DNA from 2 places in the Streptomyces sp. NPDC030991 genome. Region 2 is predicted to be linked to the other one. Evidence: riboswitches for the same ligand, from Rfam matches in the RefSeq annotation. Region 2 holds a riboswitch; the other holds the start of a gene.

Region 1 (8,383 bases), on a different contig from region 2:
CCCGGCCGTCGTCCCCTATCAGGACGTTCTCCGGCTTCATGTCGCGGTGCACGAAGCCCGCGCGGTGCGCCGCCCCGAGCGCGGCGAGCACCGGCTCCAGGATGTCGAGCGCCGCCCGGGGCCGGAGCGCTCCGCGGTCGCGCAGGACGTCACGGAGAGTGCAGCCCGCGATGTACTCCATCGCCAGGTAGACGTACGCGCCCTCGGCGCCCTGGTCGAAGACGCCCACGACGTTCGGGTGCGAGAGGCGGGCCACCGACTTGGCCTCGCGGATGAAACGCTCGACGAACGTCACGTCGGCCGCCAGCGAGGGGTGCATCACCTTGAGCGCGAGCACACGGTCGAGGCGAGTGTCCACGGCCCGGTAGACCGTGGCCATCCCGCCGACCGCGATGCGTGCGTCGACGCGGTACCGGCCGTCGAGCACGTGCCCGAGCAACGGGTCCTGAAGGGTCGTGTCCACGCAGGCGAGTGTACGAGGAGTGACTGACAGGGCCCGGGCCCGCTGCGGGACCGGGCCCGTACTGCAGCAGAGCTGTGACCCTCTCAGAAGGCGGGGCGCTCGGGGTCGAGACGGGCCAGGCCCGCGGTGGGCGAGGAGGCTTCGGCGAAGTGCCGCCTGGGGATGCGGCCCGCCCGGTACGCGAGCCGGCCCGCCTCCACCGCGTGCCGCATGCCCTCGGCCATGAGCACCGGTTCCTGGGCGCGGGTCACCGCGGAGGCGAGCATCACACCCGCGCACCCGAGCTCCATGGCGAGGGCCACGTCGGAGGCCGTGCCCGCGCCCGCGTCCAGGATCACCGGCACGCGCGCGTGCTCGACGATCAGCTGGAAGTTGTGCGGGTTGCGGATGCCGAGCCCGGAGCCGATGGGGGAGCCGAGCGGCATGATCGCCGCGCACCCCACGTCCTCCAGCTTGCGGGCCATGACCGGGTCGTCATTGGTGTAGGGCAGGACCGTGAACCCGTCGTCGACCAGGGTCTCGGCGGCGTCCAGGAGCTCGATCGGGTCGGGCAGCAGGGTGCGCTCGTCCGCGATCACTTCCAGTTTGACCAGGTTCGTGCCCAGGGCCTCGCGCGCGAGGCGGGCCGTGAGTACGGCTTCGCCCGCTGTGAAGCAGCCTGCCGTGTTCGGGAGCACCTGAATGCCGAGTTTTTCCAGGACGGAGAGGACCGAGCCGTGCACCGTCGCGTTCACGCGGCGCATCGCCACCGTGGTGAGTTCGGTGCCGGAGGCGGTCAGGGAGCGTTCCAGGACGTCGAGGCTCGGGGCGCCTCCCGTGCCCATGATCAGGCGCGAGGAGTACGTGGTGCCTCCGAGGACGAAAGCGTCGTCGGCCATGGCGAGTCAGCCTCCTTGTACGGCTGTGAGGACTTCGACGCGGTCCCCGTCGGAGAGCGCGGTCGCGGACCACCGGGTGCGCGGCACGACGGTCTCGTTGAGAGCGGCGGCGACGCCGGAGTGTGCTGTGGTGAGGGTGGTGACGAGGGCTTCGAGAGTGGTGCCGGCGCTCACCGCGCGCTGTTCACCGTTGACGGACACGTTCATGCGGGCTGCTCCAAGGAGGCGTCACTGGTGCGGTCGCCCGAGCCCCCGGGGCCCTGGCCGGTAAAGCGCCCCGGGGTGAACGGGCGGGCCTCCTCCGGGAGTTCACCGGTGGTCAGGACCTCGGCCATGACGTCCCCGGTGATCGGCGTGAGCAGCACGCCGTTGCGGTGGTGGCCGGTGGCGAGGAGGAGGCCGGGCAGGGCCGTCGGGCCGAGGAGCGGGGCGTTGTCGGGCGAGCCGGGGCGCAGGCCCGCGCAGGTCTCGGTCAGGGGCAGTTCCGTGATGCCGGGGACGAGCTCGTGGGCGTCGCGCAGCAGTTCGTAGACCCCGCCCGCCGTGACCGTCGTGTCCCAGCCGAGCTCCTCGCTGGTGGCGCCCACGACGAGCTCGCCGTTGACGCGCGGTACGAGGTAGAGGTGGCTGCCGCGGACGACCGCGCGCACCGTACGGCTGAGGAACGGCGCGTACGAGGGGGGCACCGTCAGCCGCAGCACCTGGCCCTTGACCGGGCGGACCGGGGGCAGCACCTCGGCCGGGAGCCCCGCGAGCCGCCCGCTGCGGCTGCCCGCCGCGAGCACCGTCCGGTCGGCCGCCCGCGCGGTGCCGTCGGCCAGCAGCACACCGCGCGCCCGGTCCCGTTCGACCAGGAGCCGGTCGGCCCGGACCCGGTGGAAGACCACGCCCGCACGCTCGCAGGCCGTCACAAGGGCGCCCGCGAGCCTTCTCGGGTCGATCTGGTGGTCACCGTCGACCCGCAGGCCCCCGCGTACGCCCGGCGCGAGCATCGGCTCAAGCCGGCGGCAGTCGCGGCCCGACAGCCACTCGGACTCCAGCCCCGACTTCCTCTGCAGCGCGTGCAGTTCACGCAGGTGCGCCCGGTCGTCCGCGTCCAGCGCGACCGCCAGCGTGCCGCACGCGCGGTAGCCGAGTTCCTGGCCGGTGGCCTCGGACAGCTCGGCCGCGAACTCGGGGTAGCGGCGCGCGGACTCGACGTTCAGGGCGAGCAAGGTCTGCTCGCCGTAGTGGAGTTCGGTGACGGCGGCCAGCATGCCGGCCGCCACCTGGGCGGCCCCGCCGCCCGGTTCGGGGTCCACGACCGCTACGGACAGACCGCGCTGCGCGGCCCGCCACGCGGTGACCAGACCGATGATGCCGCCCCCGACGACCAGTACGTCGGTGGCTTCGGTGGGAGTGCGCGACATGGGCGTCCAGCCCCTCCCTTCGCCGGCATGACCCGGATCAGGTTCGTACGGTCGGAGGCCGCCCAGCCTCCCTCTCAGCCCGCTGCGTACGGGCTCCCGCGAGTGCTTTACGTCGGCCACCCTAACTCGTGCGCAGGACCCTCAGTAAGGGAGCCTGCGGGCCGTGACCCGTGGGCGCGGCGCCCCTTGATCGCTAAACCGGTGACACGTGTGCAGGACGTCACGGCGCGGGAGTGGCCCGCGCCGCTGACTGACGCAAGATCAGGTGCTTAAGGTGATCCGATGAGCGAGCAGCGGAGCGGCAACGGAACACCTCCAGGACAGCGGCGCGTCGTCGTCGTCGGCGCGGGCATGGCCGGCGTGCAGACGGCCGTGGCCCTGCGAGAACAGGGCTTCGCCGGCTCCGTCACGCTGCTCGGCGCCGAGCCCCACCCGCCCTACGACCGGCCGCCGCTCTCCAAGGCCGTCCTGCTCGGCAAGGCCGACGGTTCCGCCTTCGACGTGGACTTCGAGGCGCTCGGCGTCACCCTTGAGGTGGGCCGCGTGGTCACCGGGCTGCGCCCCGGCGACCACGAGCTGGACACGGCCGCCGGGCCGGTCCCCTACGACGTGCTCGTCGTCGCCACCGGCGCCGAACCCGTCCGGCTGCCGGGCACCGAAGCCGTCCCCGACGTCCATCTGCTGCGCACCCTGGACGACGCGGAGCGGCTGCGGCCCGTCCTGGCGGAACAGCGCGACGTGGTGGTCGTGGGCGCCGGGTGGATCGGTGCCGAGTTCGCCACCGCCGCCCGCGAGGCCGGTTGCCGGGTCACCGTCGTGGAGGCCGCCGGGCGACCGCTGGCCGGGGCGCTGCCCGCCGAGATGGCGGCGCCCATGGCGGCCTGGTACGCGGACGCCGGAGCCCGGTTGCGTACCCACGCGCGCGTGGAGCGCGTCGAGCCGGGCTTCGTGGTCCTGGACGACGGGACGCGGCTGCCCGCCGGGGCCGTCGTCGTCGGCATCGGCGCCCGCCCGGCCACCGGCTGGCTGGCCGGTTCCGGCATCGGCCTGGGTGCCCACCGCGAGGTACTGGCGGACGCGAGCCTGCGCACGTCCCTGCCCGACGTGTACGCCGTCGGGGACTGCGCCTCGTTCCCCTCGGGGCGCTACGGGGAGCGGCTGCTGGTCCACCACTGGGACAACGCCCTCCAGGGGCCGCGCACGGTCGCGGCGAACATCATCGGTGAGACACCGGCGGTGTACGACCCGGTGCCCTACTTCTGGTCCGAGCAGTTCGGCCGCTTCGTGCAGTACGCGGGCCATCACGGCGCCGCCGACACGACGGTGTGGCGCGGCGACCCCACCGGCGCGGCCTGGTCGGTCTGCTGGCTGCGCGAGGGCGCCCTGGTGGCCGTGCTGGCCGTCGGCAAACCCCGCGACCTGGCGCAGGGCCGCAAACTCATCGACGCGGGCACCGTGCTGGACCCGGACCGGCTCGCCGACCCGGCCCGACCCCTGAAGTCCGCCGTGGCCTGACCGGTCGGGCCGCCACCGCGGGGCTGGAACACCTGGTCGGCCCGCCCCGGCTTCCGACTGTCAGTCCGGGATGGCACGCTTGTCCCGTGACCGAGATTGACGCAAAGATCGATGCTCTCGTCCCCGACTGGCTCACCCTCCCCGACATCGCCGAGCAATTCGGCATCGAGGTGACGCGTGTGCGACAGCTGGTGAAAGAGGGCCAGGTGATCGCCGTACGCCGTGGTGAGAACAGGGCGCTGCACGTGCCCGCCGCCTTCATCGACGACGACAAGATCGTCAAGGGCCTCACCGGCACCCTGACGCTCCTGCGGGACGACGGCTTCAGCGACGCGGAGATGCTGGAGTGGCTCTTCACCCCCGACCCGACCCTGCCGGGCACGCCCGCGCAGGCCCTGAGCGAGAATCGCGGCACGGAGGTGAAGCGTCGCGCCCAGGCGCTCGCCGTCTGACCTGACAACCGTCCGGCGTGCGCACCACGGCCTCGTGGTGCGCACGTCATCGACACCAACGGGGGATGTCCCATGGCCGACCCGAAGCGCGCGCAGCTCGCCGATGCCCGGCTCTACCTGTGCACCGACGCCCGCAAGCGCCAAGGCGACCTGCCGGAGTTCCTCGACGCCGTGCTGGCCGGCGGTGTGGACATCGTCCAGCTGCGCGACAAGGGCATGGAGGCCGGCGAGGAGCTGGAACACCTCGCCGTCTTCGCCGAGGCGGCCCGCCGCCACGGCAAGCTCTTCGCGGTCAACGACCGGGCGGACGTCGCTCACGCGAGCGGCTCGGACGTGCTCCACCTGGGCCAGGGCGACCTGCCCGTCCCCGCGGCCCGCGCCCTCCTCGGCGAGGACGTCCTCCTGGGCCGCTCCACGCACGCCGACACGGAGGCCGCCGCGGCCGCCGTCCAGGAGGGCGTGGACTACTTCTGCACCGGCCCCTGCTGGCCGACCCCGACCAAGCCCGGCCGGCCCGCCCCCGGTCTCGACCTGGTGCGCCACACCGCGGGCCTCGGCACCGACCGCCCCTGGTTCGCCATCGGCGGCATCGACCTGGGGAACCTGGACGAGGTCCTGGAGGCCGGCGCCCGGCGCGTCGTCGTCGTCCGCGCCCTCACGGAGGCCGACGATCCGGCCGCCGCGGCGGCCGAGTTCGCCAAGCGTCTGCGTTCGATGTGACCCCTGGGAAACGCCGCCGAGAAGCGGCGTCGAGCGCACCTGTCCGCAAGGTGGACGGGGATTAGGGGCTACCGGATTCCGTCAGTAACCTGCCCGTATGGCCTTTGGCACCGCTTCCACCAGGACTGATCGAGCCCGCACCGTGCGCGACATGCTCGCGGCCGGGAAGACCACGTACTCGTTCGAGTTCTCCGCGCCGAAAACCGCGAAGGGCGAGCGCAACCTGTGGAACGCGCTGCGCAGGGTCGAGGCCGTCTCGCCGGACTTCGTCTCCGTGACGTACGGCGCCGGTGGCTCCACGCGCGCGGGCACGGTCAGGGAGACCGAGCAGATCGTCGCGGACACGACGCTGACGCCGGTCGCCCACATCACCGCCGTCGAGCATTCGATCGCCGAACTGCGCAACATCATCGGCCAGTACGCCGACGCCGGCATCCGCAACATGCTCGCGGTGCGCGGAGACCCGCCGGGCGACCCCACGGCCGACTGGGTCTCGCACCCCGAGGGGCTGACGTACGCGGCCGAACTCGTCGAGCTGATCAAGGAGTCGGGGGACTTCTGCGTCGGCGTCGCCGCGTTCCCCGCGATGCATCCGCGCTCCGCGGACTGGGACAACGACGTGCGGCACTTCGTGGACAAGTGCCGGGCGGGCGCCGATTACGCGATCACGCAGATGTTCTTCTACCCGGAGGAGTACCTGCGACTGCGCGACCGGGTCGCGGCGGCGGGCTGCGACACCCCCATCATCCCGGAATGCATGCCGGTGACGAGCGTGCGCATGCTCGAACGTCTGCCGGTGCTCAGCAACGCGGACTTCCCCCCGGCGCTGAAAGAGCGGATCCTCACAGCGAAAGACGATCCTGCCGCTGTACGCTCCATTGGCATCGAGTTCGCCACGGAGTTCTGCGCGAAGCTGCTTGACGAGGGTGTACCGGGTCTGCACTTCATTACGCTCAACAACTCCACTGCGACGCTGGAGATCTACGAAAACCTGGGCCTGCACGACCAGCGGGCCTGATCGGCCGTACCCGCACGGGGTGACGGCCGTACGAGAGGGGCGTACATGGGCTGGGCGGTCCTCTATGCGGCATTCGGACTGGTGGCGCTGTGGCTCCTCGGTGAGGTGCTGCTGCAGTACAAGGCACGACTGCGCTGGCGCCTGCTCGCCTTCGGCGGCTTCCTCGGCGTGGTCCTCGGCGTTCTGATGCCCTCGGTGCTCGTCATCGCCGCCGGGGCCATCGCCTTCGCGGTCGGGCAGACGTACGTCACGCTCTCCTTCCGCAGCGGCTTCGCGGCGGGCTGGGCCCTCAAGAACGCCCCCGGCGGGGCCGAGAGCGGCAGCAGGGGCGGCAGCAAGCGCCGCCGGAAGGACCCCGCGCGCCAGGAGCCGACGCTCGAGGTCTCCGACCTGGAGTACGAGCAGGGGGCGCAGGAGTACGCGCACACCCCGCAACCCCCTCAGACCCCGGCCGAGTCCACCGCGGTGTACGCCACCACCGAGCCGATGCCCGACGACACCGGCCAGTACGGCGTCTACAGCGACACGGCGTACGCCCAGGCGACACAGGCCGACCAGGACCACCAGGGGTACGGCTACGAGACCGGGGCCTACGGCTACGAGCAGCAGAACTACGGCTACGACGCCGGGCAGCAGCCGTACGCCGCGCCCTACTCGGACCCGTACATCGGGGCCCAGACGTATCCGGCGCAGCCGCAGTACGGCGACCCGTACGCCACCGGCCAGCAGCAGTACGGCGACCCGTACGCGGCGGACGCGGGGTACGGCACGGACACGCCCCCCGGCGGCGTCTGGGTGCCGCAGCAGCGCAACGGTGACGAGCAGCAGCAGGGTTACGGCGGAGAACTGCCGCCCGAGCAGCCCTATCCGGCGTACCCGCAGCACGACCCGGACCCCGGGTACGACAACGGCTACAACGAGCAGCAGTACCGGTACTGACAGCCGGTCCTCCGGGGCGGCCCGCCGCGGTTCACTGCGAGCCGCGGAACTCCGGGCCCTCCACGATCAGCCCCGCCACCAGCGCTCCCGACATGCCCGCGTGCGGCAGCCCGCCGCCCGGGTGCGACCAGCCGCCCACGGCGAAGAGGCCCGGCAGCTCCGTCCCGTTCGCCGGGTGCAGCAGACGTCCCCCGGCGGCGGCCAGCGCGGGTGCGGGCACGGCCCCGCCCGCCGCTCCGGTCGCCTCCGCGATGTCCTGGGGCGTACGGATCTCGTGCCACAGAAGACGGTCACGCAGACCGGGCACGGCGCGCTCGGCCGCCGCGAGGACCGCTGCCACATCGGTCTCGTCCACGCGCGCGTGCGGCGGCACGGTCACGGTCACGGTGACCGCCTCGTGGTCGGCGTCGGGGACCTGTGACGGCTCCGCGGCCCGCAGCACCGCGACCGTCGGTCTCGCGGGCCGGGGACCGCCCTCGAACAGCCACGCCAACTCGGCGCCCCGGTCCGTCCCGTGCACCACCGTCCGGTACGGCGTGCCCTCGGGCCGGGGCCCGCGCAGCGCCAGATGGACCGTGAGCCGGCTGGGCGTCGCCGACTCGGACCGCGCCGGTACCGCGCCCCGCACCGGCTGTCCTGGCAGCAGCCCGTCGAGCACGCTCGGCGCGACACCGGCCACCACGAACTCGGCGTCCTCGACGGAGCCCCCGGCCAGCTCGACACCGGCCGCGCGGCCGTCCTTCACCACGATCCGGGTGACGGCCGTCCCGAACCCGAACGCGACCTTGCGCTCCAGACAGCGCGCGTACACCGCGTCCGCGAGCGCCCGCAGGCCCCCGCTCACCGCCCACGTGCCGAACGTCTGCTCCATGTACGGCAGCACGGCCGCGCTCGCCGGTGCCGTACGCGGATCGAGGCCGTACGCCAGCGCGTACTGCTCCAGAAGTGCCACCAGGCGCGGCTCCCCGCCCAGCTCGAACGCGCCGATC
Region 2 (8,383 bases):
CACGTCCGGGCGTGGGCTGCTCATGGTGGAGGCGATCGCGTCGAACTGGGGGGTGGAGCCCCGGGGTGAGGGCAAGGCCGTCTGGTGCGACTTCACCGTCCCGGACGACTGACCGCGCCCCCGCTCGGAAAGCGGTCCCCGAGCGGGACGGAGCCACGGGATCAGCCGACGGGGGCCAGACCGGTGATCTTCCGCGTGTTCAGGTCGGACTGCACCTTGATCTTGGTGATTTCGGGGTTCTGCCCGTCGCTCCATGTGAGCGTCACCAGCGCCGTGGAATGCCCGGCACCCGAACCCGTGTACGCGACCTTCCATTTCACCGGTACGTTCTGCGCGAAGAGGATTCCGTCCGCGTGTTCCCGGGCCTCGAAAGCCGCCACCTTCTTCTGTGCGGCGGCCGACAGATAGAAACCGCGCAGCGCCTTGGCGTCGGCGGCGGAACCCGCGTCCTCGTTGTCCCAGACGGCGTCGATGTAGGCGCCGTAGAAATGGGCGACCCGGTCGGTGGTGCTGCGCGGATCGCCCTGCTGGGCGCCGGCGGAGGCCACCGAGGCGCTGTGCGTCCCGGTCCGGGACGGTCCGGCGAGCGCCGGGGTGACGGCCGCGAGCGTGAGCACGGCGGCGACGCCGCCTGCGGCGATGAAACGGGTGCGAATGGTCCTGCGCATTTGAGGTGCCTTCCCCGTACAACGTGCGTGGTCGCCCGGGAATGAGGAGAACCGGGCTCCTTGGTCACAAGGGAAGATGACAAATTCGTCGCGGCAGTTCCAGCGCATCGGAATAAATTCCCCGGCGCCGCCACTGAGCGGGCCGTGCGGAATGGTTGTGCGACGAAATGAAAAGAACCGGCAAAGGTGCGCCCTGGCGCCCACGAAAAGGCGGGGCGGCACTATGTGCCGCCCCGCCCCTGACCGCGCCACCTAGGACTGGGGGCGGCTGCCGTGGTTGGCGCCGTTCCTGCGGCGGGCCTTCTTCTTGCGGCGTCGCTTCGAGGACATCGCTACCTCCCAGGGTCGGTGTTTCTTGTGGTTCTCCCTGGATCTGTCCAGGCGAGCACGCACCCGCCTACCCGGCCACCCACGCCGCATGGCGTGAGCCACGTCACGGACCCGTCGCCGTCCTGGCCGCCGTCACGGGCGAGCGCCCGCGTAGGGCCCTTCCGGCGGGGCACTCGTCAACTCCCCGACTCCGCAGCGGAGTTGCGTCGCCAACGGAAGGAGTGCAGATATGGAGATCTCCGGCATCCTGACCGCGATCGTGATCGGCATCGTGATCGGCATCCTCGGGCGTCTGGTCCTCCCCGGCCGCCAGCGCATCGGAATCCTGTGGACGATCCTGTTCGGGATCGTCGCCGCGCTCGTCGGCACGGCCCTCGCCGCGGCGTTCGACGTCGCCGACACCAAGGGCATCGACTGGATCGAACTGATCATCCAGATCGGCCTGGCGGCCATCGGTGTCGCGGGGCTCGACCGGCTCAAGGGCCGCCGCTGACCTACCGGGCGGCCGTGGAGCGGCACCGAGGGGCCCGGCCCCGTCCTCGGCCCGCCGGCGCCGCTCCACCCCGGCCCGTCGCGACGGGCCGGGAATTCGGGTGTGCTCCCGCGCGGGCCGCGTTACCGTGGCCCGTATGAACGTCATGGGGCCACGCACCACCGCGACCGCGCGAGCGACCAGCTCGCCGGTTGCCGCCGCCTGACGTCCTTCACCCCACCTCGGCGACCGGAGACGGCCCGCCGATGGTTCCGTGGCAGCTCCGCAAGGCTTCAGCCCGGTCTCCGGTGATCGTGCGGCCCCGTGTCCGGTGCCTCCCCGCCCCGTCGCGAAGGAGCCACCCCCATGAACACCGAATCCGTCACCCGCACGTTCGTCGAGTACTACGAGGAGCGCGGCCACCACCGCGTCACCGGCTCCACGCTGCTCCCGCCCCCCGGCGACCCCGTCCTCTTCACCACCTCCGGCATGCATCCGCTCACCCCGTACCTGGAGGGCCGGCCCCACGAGCGCGGGCGGCGGCTGGTCAACGTGCAGCGCTGTCTGCGGACCACGGACGTGGACGAGATCGGCGACGCCACCCATCTGACGGTCTTCGAGATGCTCGGCACCTGGTCGCTCGGCGACTACGAGGGCCCCCAGAGCCTCGACTGGGGACACCGCCTGCTCACCGAGGGTCTCGGCATCGATCCGGGGCTGCTCCACGCCACGGTCTTCGGCGGCGACGACCAGGTGGGCCAGGACACGGACTCCCTGCGCGTGTGGCAGGAGCGCGGGGTGCCGGTGGAGTGCACCGTCGAGGACAACTGGTGGTCCAACGGACCGACCGGCCCGTGCGGCCCCGACTCGGAGATCTTCCTCTGGACCGGTGACACGCCCCCGCGCTCGACACCCACCCGTGACGACCGCTGGGTCGAGGTGTGGAACCACGTGATGATGCGCCACCGTCGCCTGCCCGACGGCTCTCTCGTGCCGCTGCCGCAGCGCAACGTCGACACCGGGCTCGGCCTGGAACGGCTGGCCTCGCTGCTCCAGGGCGAGCGCTCGGTCTTCGACTGCGACGTCTTCGCTCCGTGGCGGCGCAGCGTGCCGGACCTGTGGCGGCTGGACGTACCGACGTCGCGTCTCGTCTGCGACCACCTGCGCTCGGCCATGGTGGTCATCGGGGACGGGGTGCGACCGGGCGCCACCGGCCGCGGCTACGTGCTGCGCAGACTGCTCCGCCGCGCCCTCACCGCCCTGTGGCGGGACGATCCCTCGCGTCAACTGGTCGACCTGCCCGAGGAGTTGACCCGGCACACGCTCGACCGCTTCCGCCAGACGACGGAGCCGGACGAGGTGCGCCGGGTGCTTCTCGACGAGGAACGCCGCTTCGCCGGTCTCCTCCGGCGCGGCCGTCAGGTGCTGGCCCGCCCCCGCTTCCGTGGCCCGCTCGACGAGGACGACCTGCGCTATCTGCACGACACGCACGGCCTGCCCCGGGAACTGGTGCTGAGCCTGCGCTGCGAGGAGCCCAGCCGGAGTTCGTAGGCCGCGTGCGTGCGGGCCTGGTGGGGCGGAGTGGAGTTCGCCGACAGGCTCGACGGAGGGGGTCCGACGAGCGGACTCTAGTCGCGGGCGGCGCGCACGTCACCGTTGACCGTGGTGAGCGCCATGGTGCGGGCGGGCCGTTCGCCGCCTGTGGGGAGCGTGATCAGAGGGTGGCCGTTCTCCGTCGTGGCGTCCACCCGGTAGGCGGGGGAGTCGTGGGGGACGGCGACGTCCACGGACCCGTTGACGGTCCGTGCGGAGATCCGCCGCGGAGCGGTGCCGCAGCCGAGCGTGACGTCGCCGTTGACCGTCCGCGCCCGCAGCGCCGAAGCGCGTACGGCCGTCGCCCGCACGGAACCGTTCCGGGTCGCGAGCCGCAGCGTCGCGGCGCTCTGCCCCGAACCCGTCACCGTCACATCGCCGTTGACCGTCGTCAGGTCGAGGGAGCCGGCCACCTCGGCGACATCGATGCCCGCGTTGCGCGCCGTGACGGTCACCGAGGTGCCGGCGGGTATGCCGATCTCCGGCATCCGGGGGCACGGCCGGTCGTGTCCCCGGCACGACAGATCCAGGACCTGCGTGCGGCCGTGCCGGGACCAGTGAGCGGCGACGGCCGGGTCGACGCCGGCCCGGTCGTCGTCGGTGGGCCGCAAGCGCACTCCGTTCTCCGTGGTGATCGTCAGACGCGGGGCCGAACCGGCCGGCCGGGCGTCCGTGCCGGCGGAGCGGCCGTGCCCGTCGTCGCCTCCGCACCCCGACAGGAGGGGGAGGGCCGCCAGCACGAGAGCCCCGGCGGCCAGCCGCCGGGCGGATGACTTCATCGCTGCCTTCATCCCGACCGACTGCCCCGTGCCGCGCTCCGCTCACGCGATCGCCTCGGCGGAGGCCCGCCGAGGCGATCGGAGGTACTCCACCCTCCGCCCGGAGGCGGAGGGTGGAGTGGCGGGCTCACTGCCGAACCCTCCCGGGAGGGGCTCGGGGCGATCCGTGTCGCACGAAGTCCCCTGTACAGCGAGGGTGAAACACGGGAAACCGACTGATGCTCCCCGGGGCGCCGCGAGATTGGCCGGAACCTCGTGCCGGACAGGGGGCGTGCGGTGCCCGGCACGGGGGTAGGCGCGCCCCACACGGGCTGCGTCGGCTGCGCCGCCCGCCGGCTGAGGGGTCGAGGATGGAGCGAGCGCGGGCGCGGTTTCCGGCGCGTTGGGAAGACGGGGGCGTCCTGGTCGTCGGCGCCGTCGACGCCGACGGAGAGTTCGATCGGGCCGCGGCGGCCGAGCTGTGCGCTCTGCTGACGCGCATGACACGGACCGGACAGCGGCTCTTCGTGGTGGACTTCGCCCGAGCCGGCCGCCGCGCCGCCGACGGCATCCGGCAGTTCGTCCGGGCGAGCCTGGAGGAAGAGGCGCTGCCGGACTGCTTCCTCACCGTCGTCGCCGGGACCATCGCGCGCCCCGTGCTGCTCGCCGAGGGCGCCGACCGCCTCTCGGGCGGCCTCCACGACACGGTCACCGACGCCGTCGAGGCCTGCTGGGCCGCGGCGCCAGAAGCCGGAGAAGCGGGCGTCCTGAACTAGGGCGTGTGTCGAAAGTCCCGCCGGCCGGCGGGACTCCGCCGTCGGCCTGGGCCCCGAGGGGGTGCCTTCGGTACGCGCCCGCCGAGCCGCTAGTGTTCGCATCCGTACTGCCCGACACGGGGTGCCCCGCGACATCGACGGGGCTGAGATCACACCCGTAGAACCTGAACCAGTTAGCACTGGCGGAGGGATGTCAGCGATGCCGATACCGCACGCTTCCTTGGACCCGCGCGCCGCCGAGCCGCACAGCGCGACCGCCTTCGACGGACGGATGCCCGCCGCGCCGGGGGACTGGCGGCCCGAGGCGCGGGGCATCGCGCCCGTCCCCGAGAACCACCGGTACGGCGGTGCCGGACGGCTGTTCACCGTGTGGTTCGCGCCGAACCTGACGATGAGCGGCGTCTTCACCGGCACGGTCGGCGTCGGCCTCGGCCTGGACTTCGCCACCGCGCTGGCCGCCGTGGTCCTGGGCACCGTGCTCGGCGCCGTGCCCACCGCGTACCTCGGCACCTGGGGCAGCCGCACCGGGGCCGGCCAACTGCCGCTGGCCGGACTGGCGTTCGGCCGTGGCGTCGTCGTGCCCGGCGCTCTGCAATGGCTGTCGTCCATCGCCTGGGACGCGCTCATCGGACTCTTCGGCGGAGACGCGCTCGCCCGGCTCTGCGGCTGGCCGTTCTGGCTCGGCGCGCTGGTGATGATGGCCGCCCAGGGCGCTTTCGGCGCGCTGGGCTACGAGGCGATCCACCGCCTGCAGAAGTGGATGACGGCCGTTCTGGCGGTCGCTTTCTGCGCCCTCGCGCTGCGGCTGGCGGACACCGGTGTCATCCCGCCCGGCCACGGCAGCGCCCACGGCGCCGACCGCGCCGGGGCGTTCGTCCTCACCGCCACCATCGCGCTGAGCCTGGCGATCTCCTGGGCCCCGTACGCCAGCGACTTCAGCCGGTACCTGCCGCGCACCACCTCGACGACCCGCATGTTCTGGTGCACGCTGGCCGGCGTCGTCGTGTCCTTCACCGCCGTGCAGGCGCTCGGACTCTGGGGCGCCTCCGTCTTCACCGACCAGACCGCCCAGGGCGTCGACACGCTGCTGGGCGGGGGAGCGGTCGGCTCGGCCGGACTCCTGGCCGTGGCGCTGGCCGCGCTGTGCAGCAACGCGATGAACGACTACAGCGGTTCGCTCGCCCTTCAGGTCGTCGGCGCCCGGCTGCCACGTCCCCTCGCCGCCGGTCTCGCCGCGCTCCTCGGCTTCCCGCTGGTGCTGTGGATGCACGCCGCCGACACCGCCGCCCGCTTCCAGAACGTGCTCCTGTTCGTCGGCTACTGGATCCCCGGCTTCGTGGCCGTCGTCCTCGTCGACTGGCTGGCCCGCTCCCGCGCCCGCGGCGGCGCCCCCATCGACCTCGCCGCGGAACACTCCCGCCGCCGGCCGCCGTGGCCCGCCCTGACGGCGTTCCTCGCCGCCTTCGCCGCCACGGTCCCGTTCATGAACACGTCCCTCTACGTCGGTCCCGTGGCCGAGGCGCTGCACGGCGCCGACCTCGGCTACTACGTCGCTTTCGTGACCGCCCTCGTCCTCTACGCCCCGGTCAGGCTGCGCTCGTCACCGGCACAGCGCTGAGGCGCGCCGCCCTCCCGCAGGCCCGCGCCCGGCCCGGGCACGACGCGGCTCGCCTACGATCTGCCAGGTGTGCGCACATGTCATGGTCGCTGAAGACGACGCGAAACAGGCCGAACTGGTCCGCCGCTACCTGGAGCGGGAAGGCCATGCCGTCACCGTCGTACGGGACGGGCGGCAGGCCATCGAGGAGGTCCGGCACCGGGAACCCGACCTCCTCGTCCTCGATGTGATGATGCCGCGGGCCGACGGCCTGGACGTCGTACGGGTGCTGCGGGCGGAGGCGCGCGAGACACCCGTGCTCATGCTGACGGCCCGCACCACCGAGGACGATCTGCTCCTCGGTCTCGACCTCGGGGCCGACGACTACATGACGAAGCCGTACAGCCCGCGCGAGTTGATGGCGCGGGTGCGCACCCTGCTGCGCCGCACCCACCGCGGCGGCCCCGCGTCACCGGGCTCCGCGGCGTTCAGGGTCGGTTCGCTGGTCGTCGATCCCGACCGGCACGAGGTGTCGGTCGACGGCGCCCCGGTGGAGTGCACGCCGGGCGAGTTCCGGCTGCTCGCGGCGATGGCGGCCGAACCCGGCCGGGTCTTCGGCCGGCAGCGGCTCCTCGCCGAACTGCACGGATTCGACCGGTACATAAGCAACCGCACGGTCGACGTGCACGTCATGAACCTGCGCAAGAAGATCGAGCCGCAGCCGCGCCGCCCCGTCCGGCTGCTCACCGTGTTCGGGGTCGGCTACAAGCTGACGGACCCGGCGAAGGGCGCATCCGATGCGCAGGCGTAGGCCGGGGAAGGAGCGCCGGGCGGGCGCGCGGAGCGACCGGCCGCCGCTGCGCAAGAGCCTGCGCGGACGGCTCCTCGCCGTCTCCGTCCTGGTCGCCACCTGTTCCGTCGCGGCGACGGCCTGGCTCGCCGCGCAGACCACGTCCGGCGCCATCAGGCAGGAGCAGGGCCAGAACCTCGCCGACGACACCAGGATCTACGACACCCTGCTCGGGTACGCCGCCACGCACCCCCGGTGGGACGGCGTCGACACGGCCGTACGCGAACTGGCCCGCTCCACCGGACGCCACATCACCCTCACCACCCAGGCGCGCCGACCGCTCGCCGACTCGGCGGGACACACGCCGGCGCGCACCCTGCCCGCGCAGGCGTCGGCGACCGTCGACCCGCTCTCCGTGGACACGGCGCTCGCCTCGGGACGGACCGGGGCGTCGACCGCGGCGGCGGACCGGATCGACGTCCGCGCCGTCGGCCCGTTCAGGCTGCCCGCCGCGGAACGCTCGGAGCTGCGCGGTCTCGCCGAGCGGCACAAGTCGTGTCTGCGCGCGGTCGGGATCGGCGCGGACATCGTGGTGGGCCCCAGCGGGCGCCCCCGGGTGGAAGCCATCGGCTCCGGTGACGCCACCGGCGAGGCGGGCTACGCCAAATGCGCGACGGATGTGCTCGACGAGCCGACGTCGACGGAGGGCAGAGCGCTCACGGCCCTGACCCGGCTCACCAACTCCTGCCTGAAGCGCCAGAGCCATGACCGCGTCGACCTCGCTCTCGACCTGACCTGGCGGCAGGGGCCGCGCGCCGTGCCGGACAAGGAAGCAGCCGCGGCCCGTGCCGTGCCCCCGGCCCCGACCTCGGCCCCGGTCCCGGAGCCGGCGGCGACGGTGGCGGAGGACGACCGGACGGTGGCCTCCTGCGTGAGCACGGCCCGGCGCGAACAACTCACCTCGTACGTCGCCGCGCCCGTACTCCTGTTCATCGGCGACCAGGGCGGCGGCACCGTCCCCGGGTTCGACCTGTCCCCGCGCAACACCGCGAAGATCGCGGGCGTCGCCGCCCTCGTCCTCGCCCTGACCGTCGGCGCGTCCGTCCTCGCGGGCACCCGGCTGGTGCGGCCCCTGTACGCGCTGACCGGCGCGGCCCAGCGGCTGAAGGACGGCCGTGCGACGGAGCCGGTGCCGGTGACGACCGACAACGAGATCGGCAGGCTCGCGGCGGCGTTCAACGACATGTCGGCGCACCGCACGCGCCTGGAGGAGCAGCGCAAGGCGATGGTCAGCGACGTCGCGCACGAACTGCGGACGCCGCTGAGCACCATCCGCGGCTGGCTGGAGGCGGCGCAGGACGGCGTCGCCGAACCCGATCCGGCGTTCATCGACTCGCTC

The links. Region 2 has a riboswitch for thiamine pyrophosphate ahead of ACZ45E_RS36985 (purine-cytosine permease family protein). Riboswitches for the same ligand answer to the same signal wherever they lie in the genome.
Region 1: another riboswitch for thiamine pyrophosphate. It lies ahead of thiO (glycine oxidase ThiO); the one in region 2 lies ahead of ACZ45E_RS36985 (purine-cytosine permease family protein).

The regions. Positions count from the first base shown of each region.
Region 1 is NZ_JBVIFR010000024.1:74,073-82,455, reverse strand. Features, by position in the region: gene pknB (Stk1 family PASTA domain-containing Ser/Thr kinase) at 1-463, opposite strand, end outside; gene ACZ45E_RS33355 (thiazole synthase) at 547-1,341, opposite strand; gene thiS (sulfur carrier protein ThiS) at 1,348-1,548, opposite strand; gene thiO (glycine oxidase ThiO) at 1,545-2,750, opposite strand; TPP riboswitch at 2,748-2,860, opposite strand; gene ACZ45E_RS33340 (NAD(P)/FAD-dependent oxidoreductase) at 3,033-4,265, shown strand; gene ACZ45E_RS33335 (Rv2175c family DNA-binding protein) at 4,352-4,717, shown strand; gene thiE (thiamine phosphate synthase) at 4,790-5,437, shown strand; gene metF (methylenetetrahydrofolate reductase [NAD(P)H]) at 5,535-6,455, shown strand; gene ACZ45E_RS33320 (hypothetical protein) at 6,501-7,394, shown strand; gene ACZ45E_RS33315 (phytoene desaturase family protein) at 7,426-8,383, opposite strand, start outside.
Region 2 is NZ_JBVIFR010000033.1:12,104-20,486, forward strand. Features, by position in the region: gene ACZ45E_RS36950 (SpoIIE family protein phosphatase) at 1-112, shown strand, start outside; gene ACZ45E_RS36955 (hypothetical protein) at 162-668, opposite strand; gene ACZ45E_RS36960 (hypothetical protein) at 921-1,088, opposite strand; gene ACZ45E_RS36965 (GlsB/YeaQ/YmgE family stress response membrane protein) at 1,228-1,491, shown strand; gene ACZ45E_RS36970 (alanine--tRNA ligase-related protein) at 1,837-3,021, shown strand; gene ACZ45E_RS36975 (DUF4097 family beta strand repeat-containing protein) at 3,099-3,842, opposite strand; gene ACZ45E_RS36980 (hypothetical protein) at 4,193-4,597, shown strand; TPP riboswitch at 4,705-4,805, shown strand; gene ACZ45E_RS36985 (purine-cytosine permease family protein) at 4,797-6,215, shown strand; gene ACZ45E_RS36990 (response regulator transcription factor) at 6,298-7,005, shown strand; gene ACZ45E_RS36995 (sensor histidine kinase) at 6,992-8,383, shown strand, end outside.